One region of the Chryseobacterium sp. UF-290 genome, then DNA from elsewhere that is predicted to be linked to it. Evidence: riboswitches for the same ligand, from Rfam matches in the RefSeq annotation. Region 1 holds a riboswitch; each other region holds the start of a gene.
What was found. A riboswitch is a leader RNA that binds a small molecule or an ion and turns the genes downstream of it on or off. The one in region 1 is predicted to bind S-adenosylmethionine.

Region 1 (5,841 bases):
ATTTCTGAAAGTCCCTACCTGAGTTGTTTTCCCCTGCTGGATCAGCGTAGACGTAGAGCTATAATAAATCTGGGCTAAAGACGGAGCCCTGAATCCTGTGGAAACGGCACCTCTCCAATTGAAATTGTCAGCCAGCTTCACATTGGTAGCCACTTTATAATTAAAAGTAGATCCAAAGTCTGAATAGTTTTCATATCGCAATGCTCCTTCCAGCAGCCACCTGTCTGTCACCTCAAGTTCAGCATCGGCATACACTGCTACGCTGTTTCTGCTTCCTGAAACAGCATTATCAGGGCTGAAACCAGGGAAAACCTGAGCTCCTGCAGGCCTTATATTCCCAAAAAAATCTGTAACCTTTTCATTGTCGGGAGTATTTGCTGTAACCACACGCCCAAAAATATCATAAGAAGCGTACGAGTTTCCCTTTCCTGCGCCTACTTTATAATTTTCATACCGATATTCTCCGCCAAATGCCAGATTCAGGCCATGCAATACATCGTATTTTTTTGAGAAATCAAGATTTAGGGTATTCTGTGAAAACTCCGTTCCTCCTGCATCAAAATTTCTGGGAGAGCTATCTGTCAGCGTAGCATTAAATGTATTTACAACACCAAAATTAAAGGTATTCTTTCCGAAGGTATTGCTGAGATCCACGTTCCAGCCATTCCATTTCCCTTTTACCCCTGCCGCAAGAGAATAGTCATTCACTGTAGCTTCGATCTGAGGAAGATATCCGTTCGGAGTGACGGCATTGATATTTCTTTCGTTATTAGGAAGCCGGTAAAAGCCTCCGGCATTTCCCAAACGATAGCTGTAGCCGCCGAAAGAATAAACTTTCCAGTCATCATTAAGCGGTATCTCGGAATTGAAAAAAAGCTGTCCCGACTGTAATTTGGACTGTCCTGCTCTGAGGCTGAAGTCTTTTCTTTCCAATCCTCTGTAAGCAAGCTCCTGAGTAGTAAAATCACTCCCTAATAATCCCTGCAGATCAGAAATACTGTTTGCATTTGAAATCTGAGACTGAAAAGCGGAAGAGAAATAATCTACTTTTCCTGCATATTGCTTAATTGTGCTGATGATCTGTTGGGTATTGGAAGTGTTTCCGATATTCTTATACAGTCCATCAATATTGATCCCATCCTGTAATGCTCTGTAATGAATAGCATTGTAAGCATTGAAAATATCTCCTTCTCTTACTCCTGCCCTCGAGTACGGATCACGGTACTGTGCGGAAGCTGTAATATTAAAAAAACCTGTTTTCCCGATTTTTGCTCCATAATTAAGGTCTACAGAAATAGTCTGCCCATCAACTCCTCCTGAAAAATTATTGGCCACAGGCGAGGCATATCCTCCCAGAAATACTTGTCCGGATAGTCCCAGCCTTCTTTTCAATCCAAGATTTACAACGCCTGCTATTGCATCAGAACCATATTGTGCAGAAGCTCCGTCTCTCAGAACTTCTATTTTATCCAGGGCAAAAGCAGGAATAGCATTAAGATCTGTTCCTACAGCTCCTCTTCCCGGAGTAAGGGTTACATTAATCAGGGAAGATTGATATCTTCTTTTCCCGTTTAACAGTACCAAAACCTGATCCGGGCCCAATCCTCTCAAAAGGGCAGGATCTACAAAATCTGTCCCGTCATTTACAGTGTGTGAAGTGGATGAAAATGAGGGAACAATATAATTTAAGGCCTGACTGATAGTATTAACAGGACTTTGTTTTAGAATTTTTGAAATATTAATAATATCCACCGGAACCGGCGTATCAGTTAATGATCTTCCAGCCCCTCTGGAGCCGAGAATGACAACATCGTCTATTTTTTTAGATTGTACGGAATCCGACTGTGCATAGTAAAATGAAGAAATAAGCGTAGCCGAGGTGATAAGAAGTCCTTTATTGAAATGATGCATGTGTTTTTTATTTTGTTGTTAAAAATTATTTGAAAGCAATACGAACCCTGTAACCCCGGTTGCAGGGTTACCATAAAAAGCGTAAGAATTGTATTATTTTTTAAGAATAAAGAAGACTAGAAACAACAGCACATGCACATATGGAAATGGCATGAGAATATATCAGAATAATGAAGACGAGCGTCATGATCTGAGAAGTAAAAGTTTACATGTGTAATGTGATTTCCCTTGTCTTTAAACATTGATTTCATTTTAAAACAAAAATTCAAGATGGGAGTAAGATAGATGATAAACATTTTTTCCGGAGATCCGGCTTATCTATTCAGCACCTTGCTTGTTTTTGCAGGTTGCTATCCCATCATAGGATTCTTGATAATTATTTGGCAAAGATATAATTATTTCAGAAATAAAAAAATATTTACCCTAAAAATTCGATTTTCAATATTTTACTGTAACAAAATTTCTTTTCCTGCGTCTAACCGGATAGTAGTAAAAACATTATGAAAAAAACGATATTCGCTTTGTCACTCTTAAGTTCTGTGCTTGTTTTTTCACAGGAAAAAGACAATACCTCTTCAAAAGAGAAACAAATTGAAGGTGTAGTCATCACCAAGACTAAAAAAGCCGTTGAGCAGAAAGCTGACCGTACTATTTTTGATTTTTCCGAACAACCCCAGCTTAACAACGGGAATGTTCTAGAAGGAATCAAAAAGCTTCCCGGGCTTGTGGCCACAGATATTGCCGGAATGATGTACCAGGGAAAGATGCTGGATGTTTACCTCAACGGAAGACCTTTAAACATTACCTCCAACGAACTGAATTCTTTCCTGGAAGGAATGCCCGCCAACTCTGTAGAAAGAATAGAAGTGATCACCCAGCCAGGTGCTGAGTTTCCGGCGACTTCCGGAGGAGCGATCATGAATATCATTACGAATAAAAATGCCAATAAATATTTAACAGCTACCTATTCCGGAAATTATTCATTCTCCAATTACGATAAATACAGAAGCAGAACGACAAATTCTATTAATTTAAATGCCAGAAACAAGCTTTTCGGATGGCAGCTCAACGTAGGACAAAACTATCGTGAAAGTATGCTGAACACACAGCAGGATGATCTTCTGGACAGCAATACAGACCGGTTTGCCCGCACCTATTTCGCTAAGGCAGGAGTAACTTTCGATCTTGGGCAGGACAGGTTATTACTGAACTACGATATTTATCATAACAACAATGATAATTATACCTTAAGTAGCGGACTGGGAGACAGAACAGCGGACCCAAACGACCCAAAAGGTTTTTACATCAGAGATTATATTTTCAGCTCCTCAGATATTGCCCATACCCATTCGATAAGACAGGAAGCTGTGGTAACGTATCAGAAACGTTTTACGGATAAGGCCCAGAAACTTGATTTTCAGTTTGGCTATACAAAGGCTTACACCAAGTTCGGGCAGGATAATGTCTTTTTTAACAAGACCTTCCAGAATCCTGAGGAATCCCTGCCAACAGCTGCTCTCGGAAATATACTGAGCAATAATTCTGACATGAGAATTGCTAATTTCAAGATCGATTATTCACAGCCGGTCAAGCTTCTTGATGGCGGAAAAGTAAGTGCAGGAGGATTATATGAAAGACAGGATTATGATACGGACAGCTTTGGAATTACCAATTTGGATTATCAAAGACAAACTGCATCCACCTATTTGGAGTTCCAGGCCAAACTGAAGAAATTTGATTTTACTTTAGGAGCAAGAGCTGAAAACTATGATATTTCCGGAATCACCAGGTCTTATAAGGAAGGAAAACTTGTTCAGGATAATCTGACCCCTTTTGACAGATTTAAATTATTTCCTAATGCCAGCGTACAGTACAATATGATGAATCAGGTATATGTAGCGGCCAATTATAACAAAAAGATCAGCTTACCAAGTATTTCTGCCTTAAACCCGAATAACACTACATTTGGAGGTCCCAATACTCAGATAACCGGTAACGCCAATCTTCAGCCTACCATTTTCAATAATTATGAATTGAAAGTCTCTGCTTTTGATTATGCATTTATAGGATATAGTTTAAGTGAAGCAACAGATCAGGTAGCACAAATTGTAAGAAAAGATGGCAAAAATCTTTACAACCAGCAAATGAATATCTCCAATATGAGGATTCATAACTTTAATGTAGGGTTACCCGTTCCATTCATGATCTTCAGCAAACCGATGAGTGAAATCATGAAGTTTAACTTCAATCCTGATAAGATCAACTTTATGTATCTGTATGCAGGGTATCAGAAACATGAAATTGATAACCTCAACAACAAAGGTTTCTGGATCTTTAATATCATGACACAACTGATCCTTCCAAAGGAAATCAACATGAATGTTAATTATAGTTATATAACTCCAAAAGGAGGATATTTCTATTTTACAGCAGATAAACCGTTCAATAATTCCCTGAATATTACGCTGACCAAAAAGTTTATGGATAAGCGTCTGACTGTTTCCGTATTTGCAAATGATATTTTCAACAGCCAGCTGATGCAGGCTTATTCTAACCCACCTGAAGGAGAAAGGGCTTTATTAAGAACGAAATTTGACTCCCGAAATTTTGGAGTTTCCATCAACTATAAAATTCCAACAAAAAACAAGCTGGCAAAAGAGGACCCGAATATCCTGAACCAGACCAAAAAAGAAGATAATGGCGGGGTAATGCAGCAGGGACAATAATTTTCATATCAAAATAAATAACAAAAGAGGCTGTCTCAAAAGTCAAATAATTCGGCTTTTGTCATTCTGACAAAGGAATAATCTCATTGATAGTCAGTTGTTTGAGATTCTTCATTACATTGCATTTCATTCAGAATGACACTTTTGAGACAGCCTCTTTTTTATACCGGATCACTAAAATCCGTTTCTATTGATATTAAGCTTGCACTTGTGAAGACCTATTTTTTGATATTTGTTTTTAAACATCAAAAATCTATCGTCTGAAATCTCCAATCCAGCGTATCAACAAGCGTTAGCTGATTTAAACCAACCGGAAGTCCTGTAATGATTTTCAATGCCTGAAGAGCCATCATACTTCCTATCATCCCTGGCAAAGCTCCTAAAACCCCCAGGCTGTCACAATCCGGTATATCTTCATCAAAGGGTGGTTCCGGGAACAGACTGCGCAGGTTTTTACTTCCTTTATGATTAAAAACAGCCAGTTGTCCCGAAAATCCAAGAATACTTCCATACACTAATGCTTTTTCCAGTTTCACACAGGTATCATTCACTAAATATCTTGTTGTAAAATTATCAGATCCGTCTACAACGATATCATATTGAGAAAGGATTTCTTCTGCATTTGAGTCGTTAATTTTCTGCTCAATACCAATAAATTTCACCTGATGATTAAGATTGTTGACAAATTCCCCGGCACTCTTAACCTTAGATGCTCCTACCTTATTTTCCGTGTGAATGGTCTGCCTGTTCAGGTTGTGAAGTTCTACAAGATCAAAATCCGCTACGCCCAAAGTTCCTACTCCTGCCGCAGCCAGATACTGAATGACAGGGCTTCCGAGACCGCCTGCACCTATGACAAGGACCTTTGAAGCCATGATCCTTTTTTGTCCTTCCAGTCCTATTTCTTCTATAAATATCTGACGGCTGTACCGTGAAAAAGTATCTTCTTCTTTCATGCTTTATTATAACTGATCCATTAAAAACCACTGTAAACCGAATCCCAGTCTTTCATGACAGGATCATAGCCTGCTTTTCTGATTATTGCCTTGATCTCTTCCATGCTCCTTTCATCACTGGTTTCAAACTGTTCTAAAGATTCTTTATCTACAGCATATCCTCCGGGATTGGTCTTGGAGCCTGCGCTCATCGCTGTTGCTCCCAACGAAACAATATTATTCCTGAAGATCTCATTCTCCCTTGTAGA
Region 2 (5,841 bases), on a different contig from region 1:
TCTTTTGATGATGGTTTGAAATTGGTATCTGAAAGAGCTAAGGCAATGCAGGAAGCTTGTGATGCCAATCCGAGTTCTATGGCGGCTATTTTAGGGCTGGAAGATGCTAAAGTAGAAGAGATCTGTGCACAGATCAGTGGAATAGTTGTTCCGGCAAACTATAACTGCCCGGGGCAATTGGTAATTTCAGGAGAAACACCTGCTGTAGAGGAAGCATGTGCAAAGCTGAAAGAAGCAGGAGCGAAAAGAGCATTGTTACTCCCTGTAAACGGAGCTTTTCATTCACCATTGATGCAGCCTGCACAAGAAAGACTGGCGGCAGCTATCGAAAAAACAAAGTTCAGAAAAGCGACGATCCCGGTATATCAGAATATCACAACTACAGCGGTAACAAACCCTGATGAGATCCAGCAAAACCTGATCGCTCAGCTTACCGGTCCTGTAAAATGGACACAGTCTGTCCAGAATATGATCAAAGACGGAGCCTCTAATTTTATAGAAGTTGGACCAGGAAAAACCCTTCAGGGATTGATCAGAAAAATTGACGGATCAGTGGAAGCTGCGTCTGCCATCTAAATAAAAATATATGAAAGCGATATTTTCACCGGGCAAGCTTATGCTTACTTCAGAATATTTCGCAATCGATGGAGCTCTTGTCTTAGCAGTACCTACCAGGCTGGGACAAGAGTTTTTCTTTGAAGAAAAGGATGACGGCCAATCTCTGATCCTTTGGGAAGCTCTCCATCAGAACAGACCCTGGCTAAAGGCTGTCATTGATTATAAAAACTGGCAGATCCTGGAAGCTAATATTCCATCAGCTGAATTCATTGTGAAGACATTAAAGAATGTTCAGCAGCTTTCTACAATTAAATTCAAGAACGACTTTACTTACCATTTAAAAACAAACCTTCAGTTTCCTGCAGACTTTGGATTTGGAAGCAGCTCTACCTTAATGACCAACCTTGCAGAGTGGGCTGAAATAGATCCTTTTTATTTAAATGCAATCAGTTTGGGAGGTAGTGGCTATGATATTGCAGTGGCAAAAGAGAAATCTGCCGTTCTTTTCCAAAGTAAGCCTGAGATCAGATATGAGAAGGTAGATTTTAATCCTTCCTTTAAAAATGAACTGATTTTTATTCATCTCAATCAGAAACAGGATAGCAGAGAAGGGATCAATTTGTATAAATCAAAAAAGAAATCCGGGGAACTGGTTAATGAATTTTCAGATATCACAAAGAAAATTTTATTATGCAGCGAATTGGAAAATTTTTCCGAATTAATGATGATTCATGAACAAAAAATTGCCAATTTCCTTGAAATTCCTGCAGTTAAGGAAAAAATATTCTCAGACTGTCCTGCATTTGTCAAAAGTTTAGGAGCCTGGGGCGGAGATTTTGTGATGAGTGCCAAATTTGGGGGCTTTAAAGACTATTTTTGGGAGAAAGGTTTTACGACTGTTTTTGAATGGTCAGATATAATTAATTTATAATCAATAATTTACAATCCCGTTTTTTTATTTGTCATTCTGACTTATATCAGTATATTTAAACCACCTTTAACAAATAATTAATATTATTTTTGTTGAAGTCAATAAAGAAATAGAAAATATAAGTAAAATGAAAAACACTAAAATCATCCAGGATTTAGAGCAATTAGGGATTAAAGGAAACTATGAAGTAGTGTATAACCCTTCGTACGAAGAATTATATCAGGCAGAGGTTTCTCCTGAAAATCAAGGGTTTGAGAAAGCTGAGCTTACGGAATCTGGCGCAGTATCAGTAAAAACAGGAATTTTCACAGGTCGTTCACCTAAAGACAGATATATTGTTCAGGATGATGTTACAAGAGATACAATTTTTTGGGATGGTAAGGTAAACCTGCCAACTACACCGGAAATTTTCGGGTCTTGTAAAAAACTAGTGATGAACCAGCTCTCAGAAGCTAAGAAAATTTATGTAGTAGATGCTTTCTGTGGTACGAATGCAGATACAAGACTTAAAGTAAGATTTATCATGGAAGTAGCATGGCAGGCGCATTTTGTTACGAACATGTTTATCCGTCCTTCTCATTATGAGCTTGAAAACTTTGGAGAACCTGATTTCACAGTAATCAACGGTTCTAAAACAACTAACCCGAACTGGGAAGCTCAGGGGCTGAACTCTGAGAACTTTATCATGTTCAACCTTACTGAAAAATTACAGATCATTGGTGGTACCTGGTACGGTGGTGAAATGAAGAAAGGAATGTTCGCTATGATGAACTATTACCTTCCATTAAAAGGAATGGCTTCAATGCACTGTTCTGCTAACGTAGGAGAAAAAGGAGATGTAGCGCTATTCTTTGGTCTTTCGGGAACAGGAAAAACGACCTTGTCTGCAGATCCGAAAAGATACCTTATCGGTGATGATGAACACGGTTGGGATAACAACGGAGTATTCAACTATGAAGGAGGATGCTACGCTAAAGTAATTGACTTATCAGAAGAAAAAGAACCGGATATTTTCAGAGCGATCAAGAGAGATGCGCTTCTTGAAAACGTTGTTATTAACAATGGAGTCGCAGATTATACAGACGGATCTATTACAGAAAATACAAGAGTTTCTTATCCAATCTATCATATCAACAAAATTGTATTACCTTCTAAAGCAGGACATGCTAAAAAGATAGTTTATCTTTCAGCAGATGCATTCGGGGTACTTCCTCCGGTTTCGATCCTGAATGAAGATCAGGCTCAATACCACTTCCTTTGCGGATATACTTCCAAACTGGCTGGTACTGAAAGAGGAATTACAGAGCCGCAACCATCTTTCTCTCCTGCATTCGGTGAAGCATTCCTTACATTGCACCCAACAATGTATTCTAAAACATTGATCGGTAAAATGAAAGAGCACGGCGCTAAGGCTTATTTGGTAAACACAGGATGGAATGGTACAGGTAAGAGAATCTCTCTGAAAGATACAAGAGCGATCATCGATGCAATTATTGACGGTTCTATCGATAATGCTCCTAAAACTCAGGTTCCGATCATGAATCTTGAAATCCCGACTGAGCTTCCAAATGTTTCTGCCGGTATTCTGGATCCTAGAGATACCTATGCTAATGCTTCTGAATGGGAAGAAAAAGCAAAAGATCTGGCTTCAAGATACATCAAGAATTTTGAGCAGTATTGTGATACTGAAGAAGGAAAAAAATTGGTCGCTTCAGGTCCTCAATTGCAGCAGCAAACAATCTAATAAGATTACTTATAAATATTCAAATGCCTCATCCATGATGAGGCATTTTGTTTTTTATTTCCCACTGATAGCACAACTTTCGCAGGTGCTTGAGCATAAAAACGGAAACTTGATCTTAAAGAATAAAATCTGCATAATCTGTTAAATCTGCGAGCGAATATTATAACAAATCTGTGGAAGATGTGAGGTCTTATTGTAAGCTTAATAAAGCCAATCTGTATCCAGCCATTCCAAATCCGGACAGAACCGCATCGGTGTTAGCTGCTGTTACAGATTTCTGTCTGAATTCTTCTCTCTTGTAAATATTACTGATGTGAACCTCAATTTTGGGTTTCTGTATGTTCTTTAAGCAGTCAGCTATAGCATAAGAATAATGAGTGAAAGCTCCCGGATTGATGATTATCGCATCAAAATCATCTTCCTGAAGTCTGTTGATAAGTTCCCCTTCAATATTAGACTGATAATATTTTAATTCATGAGCATGGAACTCAGATCTTAGAACTTCCAGATAGCTCTCCATGGAAATGCTCCCATAGATCTCCGGTTCTCTTGTGCCTAAAAGATTCAGGTTAGGCCCGTTTATAATCAAAACTTTCATTTTATAAAATTAAAAAGTTTTTTCAATTAAAAATTAAAAATTTAGGTAAGGTTTCTCATTTTTTGACAATTGAATTATTTTTAATGATATTTATCATGTTTGAAAAAGTGATAATTCTTTAAGTGCTTTGTTTCAATGGCTTTTGATAAAATATTATGTTAATTTTTGAAAAATTATCATGAAAAATAAATAAGTCTACTTGTTTTGTAGACTAAAAGTTTATAGCTTTGCAACCATAATTTCGATCGGCTTATAAAGAAAGATGGAGGGAACTGACCCTGTGAAGTCTTAACAACCTGCTATATGTAAGGTGTTACATTCAGCCTGAAAAGGAAAAATAAGCATTTGGTTTATCGTATTTATCGATGCCCTTTGCTGATTTTTCTGCAAAGGGCAAAATTTTAATATTTGATATATAAAATTGATTATGATTAGCAAAAATTTATTTAATTCTAAAGTTTGGATCCCACCAGTTGCTGTATTTTTCTTAGGTATTGCAGGAGTAAACGGGCAGATATCCAAACCGAAAAAAGATACACTCCGTGAAAAGGAGATCGATGAAGTTGTGGTTGTAGCCTATGGAAAGGCAAAAAGAAACAGCTATACCGGTTCTGTAGCAACTATTTCCAGCGATAAGATCAATAACAGACCTGTGACCAATATTACCAAAGCTCTGGAAGGGCAGGTACCAGGGATCCAGACCACCAGTGCTTCAGGGCAGCCTGGTGCCGTTTCCACGATCAGGATCAGAGGTATTGGTTCAGTAAGCGCCTCCAGTGATCCGTTATATGTGGTAGATGGAATTCCTTTTGACGGAAACCTGAACGCAATAAGTCCAAATGATATTGAATCGATCAGTGTTTTAAAAGATGCTACGGCAAGTGCTTTATATGGTTCAAGAGGAGCAAACGGGATCATCATCATTACTACAAAATCAGGAAAGAAAGGAGAAGCGAGAGTGAACCTTAATGTCAGCCAGGGATTCTCCGGCAGAGCAGTAAAAGATTATGAGCAGGTAAGCACAGATCAATATTTCCAATTATACTGGGAAGCTTTAAGAAACGGATATCAGTCCAGTCAGATATCCTCTCAGCAGGCTGCGCAGATGGCATCGGATAATCTTGTTTCAGCATTGGGGGTCAATCCTTATGGCCCCGGATATTCTAATCCGGTAGGAACAGATGGAAAGCTGTTACCAGGAGCAACGCCTCTATGGAATGATGACTGGAGAGATATTTTACAGAGAGTGGCTTCGAGAAATCAGGTGGATCTTGATATCAGCGGAGGAAGCGAAAAAAGCAATTATTTCTTTTCCCTGGGCTATCTTGATGATAAAGGGATGGCTATTGAATCAGGATTTAAAAGATACAATACCAGATTAAAGATCAATTCAGAAGTGAAACAGTGGTTAAATGTTGGCGTTAATTTAAGCTATACGAATAGTATCCAACAGGCCCCTACCTCTTCAGATTCCAAGGCAAGTAATATTATCCAGGCGGCAAGAGTCGTTCCTTCGTTCTATCCTTACTATGAAAGAAACCCGGATGGATCTTTTGTGCTCGATGCTGCCGGAAACAGGATTTACGATTTCGGAAAATACAGACCTACCAGTGCTCTTCAGAATCAGAACCTGGCGGCAACCTTACCGCTGGACAAAAATGAAAATAAAGAAGATAACTTCTCAGGAAAAGGATTTATGGAATTTACTTTCTTGCCGGAGCTGAAGTTCAAAACAAGTTTTTCACTTGACCTGGTTAATTATAACGGACATTATTATTCCAATCCGCTTTTAGGACAGGGAGCTGAAATTGGTGGTTCTGTGACAAGATCCAATACCAGAACACTTTCTTATACCACGAGTAATATCCTTACCTATGATAAGAAGTTTGGAAAGCACCATGTAAATGTTTTAGCAGGACATGAATTTTACAAGTACGATTATCAGACAATCTCCGGATCAAGAAGCAGTTTTTCCCTTCCTTACTACTATGAGCCGGATGCAGCTTCCTT
Region 3 (5,841 bases), on a different contig from region 1:
AAAAATAAGATTGTATTTTTTCGCAATCTGTCCAAAGAACTCCAGGTCCAGGATTTCAATAGCCGGATTGGTAGGCGTTTCAAGATATAAGATCTTTGTATTAGGCTTGATATACTGTTCAACATTCTCTGCTTCTTCAGCTTTGAAGTAAGTGGTTTCAATATTCCATTTCGGGAAATACTTGGTAAACAAGGTATGAGTGGATCCAAAAACGGACTGACAGCTTACGATATGATCTCCAGCGTCCAATAATGCGGCAAAAGTAGAATAGATCGCCGCCATTCCCGTTGCAAACGCATATCCTGCTTCCGCCCCTTCCATTTTTGCGATTTTCTCTGTGAATTCAGTTACATTAGGATTGGAGAAACGGCTGTATAGATTTTTAGGTTTTTCTTCTGCAAAGCTCGCTCTCATATCTTCCGCATCCTGAAAAATAAAGCTGGACGTAAGATACAATGGAGTGGAGTGCTCATCAAACTGGGTTCTTTCAGTCTGGGTTCTTATTGCTGATGTTTCAAAATTTTCCATATAGTTTTAATTTGTCAATTTACCCATGTACTTATCTAACAGTATAACAGTCAGATTCTTCGCTTTGATCTGAATTACAATAATAATTATTGGCAAACTGTTACATTGTTAGATTGTTACATTAATTTATTTTGTTTCACTTACTCTTAAAATATCTCCGAAAACACCTCTTGCCGTTACCTGTGCTCCGGCTCCGGCTCCCATAATAACAATTGGGTTTTCACCATAGCTTTCTGTATAGATCTCGAAAATCGAATCTGAGCCTTTTAGCTGCCCCAGGGCTGAAGTTGCAGGAACAGAAATCAGTTTTACATCCAGTTCCCCTTTGTCTTTCTGCAAATCACCATGTAAATCACCGACATATCTCAACACATGACCAGGTTCCTGATTTTCTTTTATTTTCTGGTATTCTTCATCCAGCTCTCCAAGTCTCGAAAGGAACTCTGCTTTTGAAACTGAAAGTAAATCTTTCGGAACGAGATTTTGAATATTGATATCTTCAAATTCATTGATTAAATCCAGTTCTCTTGCCAAGATCAATAATTTTCTTGCCACATCATTTCCGGATAAATCTTCTCTCGGATCCGGTTCTGTGTAACCTTTTTCCAACGCTTCGTTGATGATGGTGGAAAATTTATCATCTCTCAAAGAAAAATTGTTGAAAACATAGCTCAATGTTCCCGAGAACACTCCTTTTATTCTTGTGATATTCTCTCCCGAAAGGTGTAAGAGTTTGATCGTATCAATTAACGGAAGGCCCGCTCCTACATTGGTTTCATACAGATAACGTCTGTTATTTTTGTTCAAAGTATATCTTAGCTTACGGTATTCTTCGATAGGAAGCGTATTAAAAATCTTATTGGAAGAAACCAGGTCAAAGCCATTTTCTGCCAGGGTATGATAGTTTTTAACAAAATCTGTACTGGCTGTGTTATCCACAACAATCAGGTTCTCCAGCTGATTTTCGTTGGAAAAGCTGATCAGCTCTTCAACATTTGACGGACGTTCAGCTATCAACACCTCATCATTCCAATTAGACTCAAATCCCTTTTTATTGAATGCGATCTTTTTGGAATTGGCCACAGCCACTACTTTAAGATCTATATTTTTACGTCTCCTGATCTCTTCTGAAGATTCCAAAACCTGGTCAATCAAAGTTTTCCCTACATTTCCGTGTCCGATGATGGCCAGATGAACCGTTTTAGGCTTTTTGAAAATTTCGGATTCTATAATGTTTTTGGTTTTTTCATCCTGTGAGGAAGTGACTACAATATTGACTCTGTTTTCTCCTGCCACCTGATTCAAAAGCAATGGAAAAACGTTATTTCTGGCCAGCTCAGCAAAGACCTTATTGAAATCTTCTGCTACAAAACCAATGACAGAAACATTATTGATACTATAGATCTGTGATACTTTTCCTGATTTTCTTTCTGCTTCAAATTCATTAATAAGACAAGCCACCGCTTTTTCCGCATCATTTTCGTGAACCAATATGGAGATTCCATTTTCTATGGCTTGCTGGGAGATCACCCCAACGCTGATTCTGGCTAAAGTCAGCGCTTTAAAAATTCGTCCGTCAATCCCGATTTCTCCTAAGAAATCTTCTCCTTCAAACTTAATGATTGATCTGTTCTTTAAAAATTTTATTTCATTAGCCTTTTTCATTACTTTATAAAATGTTTTTTATGATATTATTTAATTGTTGATATTCCATTAGGAAGGCATCGTGCCCATGTATTGACTGGATCTCGTGATAAGAAGCATTCACCTTTTTCTCTTTTAAGCTTTCAAAACACATTCGAATTTCAGAAGCCGGGAAGAATAAGTCTGTATCTACGGAGATCATGTGCATTCGTGCTTTTATCTTCTCCAGGGCAGCTTCGTCAGCATTGATATTCATCAGCAGATGGTTCATCAGCCTGTATGCTTTTAAACTAAATCTCTCGTTTAATGCATTACCATGATATACTAACCAATCTTCTGATTCCAACCGCTGTTTATCGTGATTGTATGTATTTTGAAATCTGTCATTAAGCGATTGTGGAGTCCTGTAACATAGCATGGCATGAATTCTTGCTTTTTGTAAAGGTTCATTCTGAGCATTCAATAAGAATTTCTGAACCAGACATTGTGCATGAAGCCAGTCATGAGTCCTGTAATCACAGGCTATGGGGATAAAAATTTCTGCAAGCTTAGGTTGCTTTATCAGCATTTCCCAGGCAATTCCTCCTCCCAGTGAACCTCCAATAACAGCATATAGGTTCTGGATATGTAAAGCTTCCAATCCTTTCAGAAATATATTGGCAATATCTGAAGGAGTGAAATCCTCATAGTCTTCAATTAAAAAATTATCGTAACCGTTTCCGGGGATATTGAAGCACAGAACTGTGTACTTATTGGTATCAACGATCTGATTTTCTCCTACCAATTGTTTCCACCAGCCTTTTTCCCCGGATACTTTTGAATTTCCGGTCAGGGCATGGTTGATCAAAATGACGGGAGCTGTAAACAGGTCTTTCCCGAAAAGCTCATAGCTCAACGGGATATGGTATTCCTTTTGGGAATAGGTCTGATACGAAAGATTAATATAGTTTAGTTCTGTTTTCAATTCTATTATTTTAATACAATTGAAAATGCCACAGGAAATGGCTGAAAAGAACTTCAGTAAGTTATCTGTCCAAAATCATTTTGGTAGAACGTAGCACCTTCTTTGCTTGCACAAAGGGTTGCTAAGGTTTCATAGGGTCTAATCCCTCAACCTTTCTTGATAACATTTTCAATATTTGAATGAACGAATGGTGCAAAGGTAGTTCTTTTCTTTTAATTTCAAAAAAAAATTATTTTAATATTTCAAAAAGCCTTTAAACACAAGTATTTCAGGGCTATATTAATAATTATTCAGATGAAAAAAATTGGAATTACTTTCCAAAAAAACTAACTTCGTGTGGAAAAATGATGAGATATGACTGCCGAAAAAGAAAGATTACAAGATACCAAATGGAAAAACTGGGGACCTTATGTAAGCAACCGGCAATGGGGTAATGTACGGGAAGACTACAGTACGAACGGAAATGCATGGAACTACACCAATCACAATAATGCTGAGAGCTATGCCTATCGCTGGGGGGAAGAAGGCATTGCAGGGATCTCTGATGTAAAACAGCTTTTCTGTTTTGCTTTTTCATTCTGGAATAAGAGGGATAAAATGGTAAAGGAGCGTTTTTTCGGTCTGAGCAATCCACAGGGAAATCACGGTGAAGACATTAAAGAGATCTTCTACTATCTGGATAATACTCCTACTCATAGCTATATGAAGATGGTATATAAATATCCGATCAATGAGTTTCCTTATGATGAGATTGTTTCTGAGAACGGAAGACGCAGCAAAAAGGATCCTGAGTATGAAGTTTTTGATACCGGAATTTTTGACAATGATGAATATTTTGATATTTTCATCGAATACTGCAAGGCTGATCACAATGATATCCTGGCCAGGGTCACCATCTGCAACCGAAGCCGGAATGATGCTCCTATTGTCGTAATGCCAACCGCCTGGTTCAGAAATAACTGGAAATGGGGCTATAATACTTATAAAGGGGAAATGAATGCTTCCTCTCATGACGGAAGTATCAATATTGGTCACGATAGTATTTCAATCAAAAAGCTCTATTCCAGAAATGTAAATGCACAAAGTGCATTTTGTGATAATGAAACGAATACTTCAAAATTATATGGAGCTCCTTTAACTGAAAATATTTATTTCAAGGATGGGATCAATGATTTTATCATCCATGGAACAGATACGGTTAATCCTGAAAAAAGAGGGACTAAGGCATCTTTCCTGATCGATGAAATGATACAGGCAGGACAGTCTCAGGTTTTTGAGTTCAGATTATGTCCGGACGAAACAGATGAGCCTTTTGCAGGATTTGATGAGATCTTCCAAACCAGACAGGCGGAAGCGGAAGAATTTTACAGCGAAGTCCAATACGATACCGTGAATGAAGATGAAAAAAATGTTCAGAGGCAGGCTTTTGCCGGACTGCTTTGGAACAAACAGTTCTATCATTACAATGTTGGAAAGTGGCTGAAAGGGGACCCGAATCATGAAGCACCGAGAAATTTTAATGAGTATGTAAGAAATACGGAATGGAACCATCTTCACAATAAAGATATCATTTCCATGCCTGATAAATGGGAATATCCATGGTATGCCACCTGGGACCTGGCATTTCACTGTGTCCCTTTTTCCATCATTGACGCTGAGTTTGCCAAAGGACAGCTTTTGCTGCTGACCAAGGAATGGTATATGCACCCCAACGGGCAGATGCCTGCCTATGAATGGAATATGAGTGACGTGAATCCTCCTGTACATGCATGGTCCTGCTTCCGTGTTTTTAAAATTGATGAAAAAAATAACGGGAAGCCTGACTTATTATTCCTTGAGAAAGTTTTCCAGAAGCTTCTTCTCAATTTTACCTGGTGGGTAAACCGGAAGGATAAAAATGGTAAGAATATTTTCGGAGGCGGTTTCCTTGGGCTTGATAATATCGGAGCCTTTGACCGGAATATGGTTTTAAAGGATGGTCAGCATCTTGAGCAGGCTGACGGCACAAGCTGGATGGCGATGTATGCATTGAACATGATGCGGATTGCCATGGAACTTGCCCAGTATTATCAGGTATATGAAGATATGGCGATCAAGTTTTTTGAACATTATCTTTATATCGCCGAAGCAATAGAAAACCTGGGTGAAGGAACGAAAGGTCTATGGAATGAGGAAGACGGATTTTTCTATGATGTACTTCAGCTTGGAAACGGGGACAGTGTTTCTTTGAGATTAAGAAGTATTGTCGGCTTAATTCCGCTATTCGCTGTAGAGATCGTTGATCACCGGCTGCTTGAAAAGATGCCAAATTTCAGAAGCAGAATGGAATGGATCTTAAAAAATAAGCCGGAACTCACCAAGCTTGTTTCTCACTGGGATGAGGAAGGGCAAGGAAGAAAGCACCTTATGAGTATTCTCCGTAAGAACAGATTAACAAAGGTTTTAACGAGAATGCTGGATGAAAAAGAGTTTTTAAGCTCTTACGGAATCCGGGCCATGTCTAAGGTATACGAAGAAAATCCTTTTGTATTTTCAGTTCACGGAACAGAAAATGTAGTGTACTATACGCCTGCAGAGAGTGACAGCCGGATGTTTGGAGGAAACAGCAACTGGCGCGGTCCGATCTGGTTTCCTATCAACTTCCTGATTGTGGAGAGCTTGCAACGTTTCCATTATTATTATGGAAACAGCCTGAAGGTAGAGCT

Region 2: it holds a riboswitch for S-adenosylmethionine, as region 1 does, so the genes downstream of both, AC4IF5_RS06335 (SusC/RagA family TonB-linked outer membrane protein) here and AC4IF5_RS13990 (TonB-dependent receptor plug domain-containing protein) in region 1, are expected to answer to the same signal.
Region 3: it holds a riboswitch for S-adenosylmethionine, as region 1 does, so the genes downstream of both, AC4IF5_RS07080 (alpha/beta fold hydrolase) here and AC4IF5_RS13990 (TonB-dependent receptor plug domain-containing protein) in region 1, are expected to answer to the same signal.

The regions. Positions count from the first base shown of each region.
Region 1 is NZ_JBSICB010000011.1:90,845-96,685, reverse strand. It holds gene AC4IF5_RS13990 (TonB-dependent receptor plug domain-containing protein) at 1-1,911, opposite strand, end outside; SAM-I-IV-variant riboswitch at 2,197-2,292, opposite strand; gene AC4IF5_RS13985 (outer membrane beta-barrel protein) at 2,412-4,637, shown strand; gene AC4IF5_RS13980 (HesA/MoeB/ThiF family protein) at 4,883-5,593, opposite strand; gene thiH (2-iminoacetate synthase ThiH) at 5,614-5,841, opposite strand, start outside.
Region 2 is NZ_JBSICB010000004.1:181,412-187,252, forward strand. It holds gene fabD (ACP S-malonyltransferase) at 1-576, shown strand, start outside; gene AC4IF5_RS06320 (GYDIA family GHMP kinase) at 587-1,489, shown strand; gene pckA (phosphoenolpyruvate carboxykinase (ATP)) at 1,617-3,233, shown strand; gene AC4IF5_RS06330 (type II 3-dehydroquinate dehydratase) at 3,424-3,831, opposite strand; SAM riboswitch class I at 4,079-4,175, shown strand; gene AC4IF5_RS06335 (SusC/RagA family TonB-linked outer membrane protein) at 4,259-5,841, shown strand, end outside.
Region 3 is NZ_JBSICB010000004.1:328,017-333,857, reverse strand. It holds gene AC4IF5_RS07090 (O-succinylhomoserine sulfhydrylase) at 1-528, opposite strand, end outside; gene AC4IF5_RS07085 (ACT domain-containing protein) at 655-2,193, opposite strand; gene AC4IF5_RS07080 (alpha/beta fold hydrolase) at 2,198-3,136, opposite strand; SAM riboswitch class I at 3,195-3,302, opposite strand; gene AC4IF5_RS07075 (MGH1-like glycoside hydrolase domain-containing protein) at 3,491-5,841, shown strand, end outside.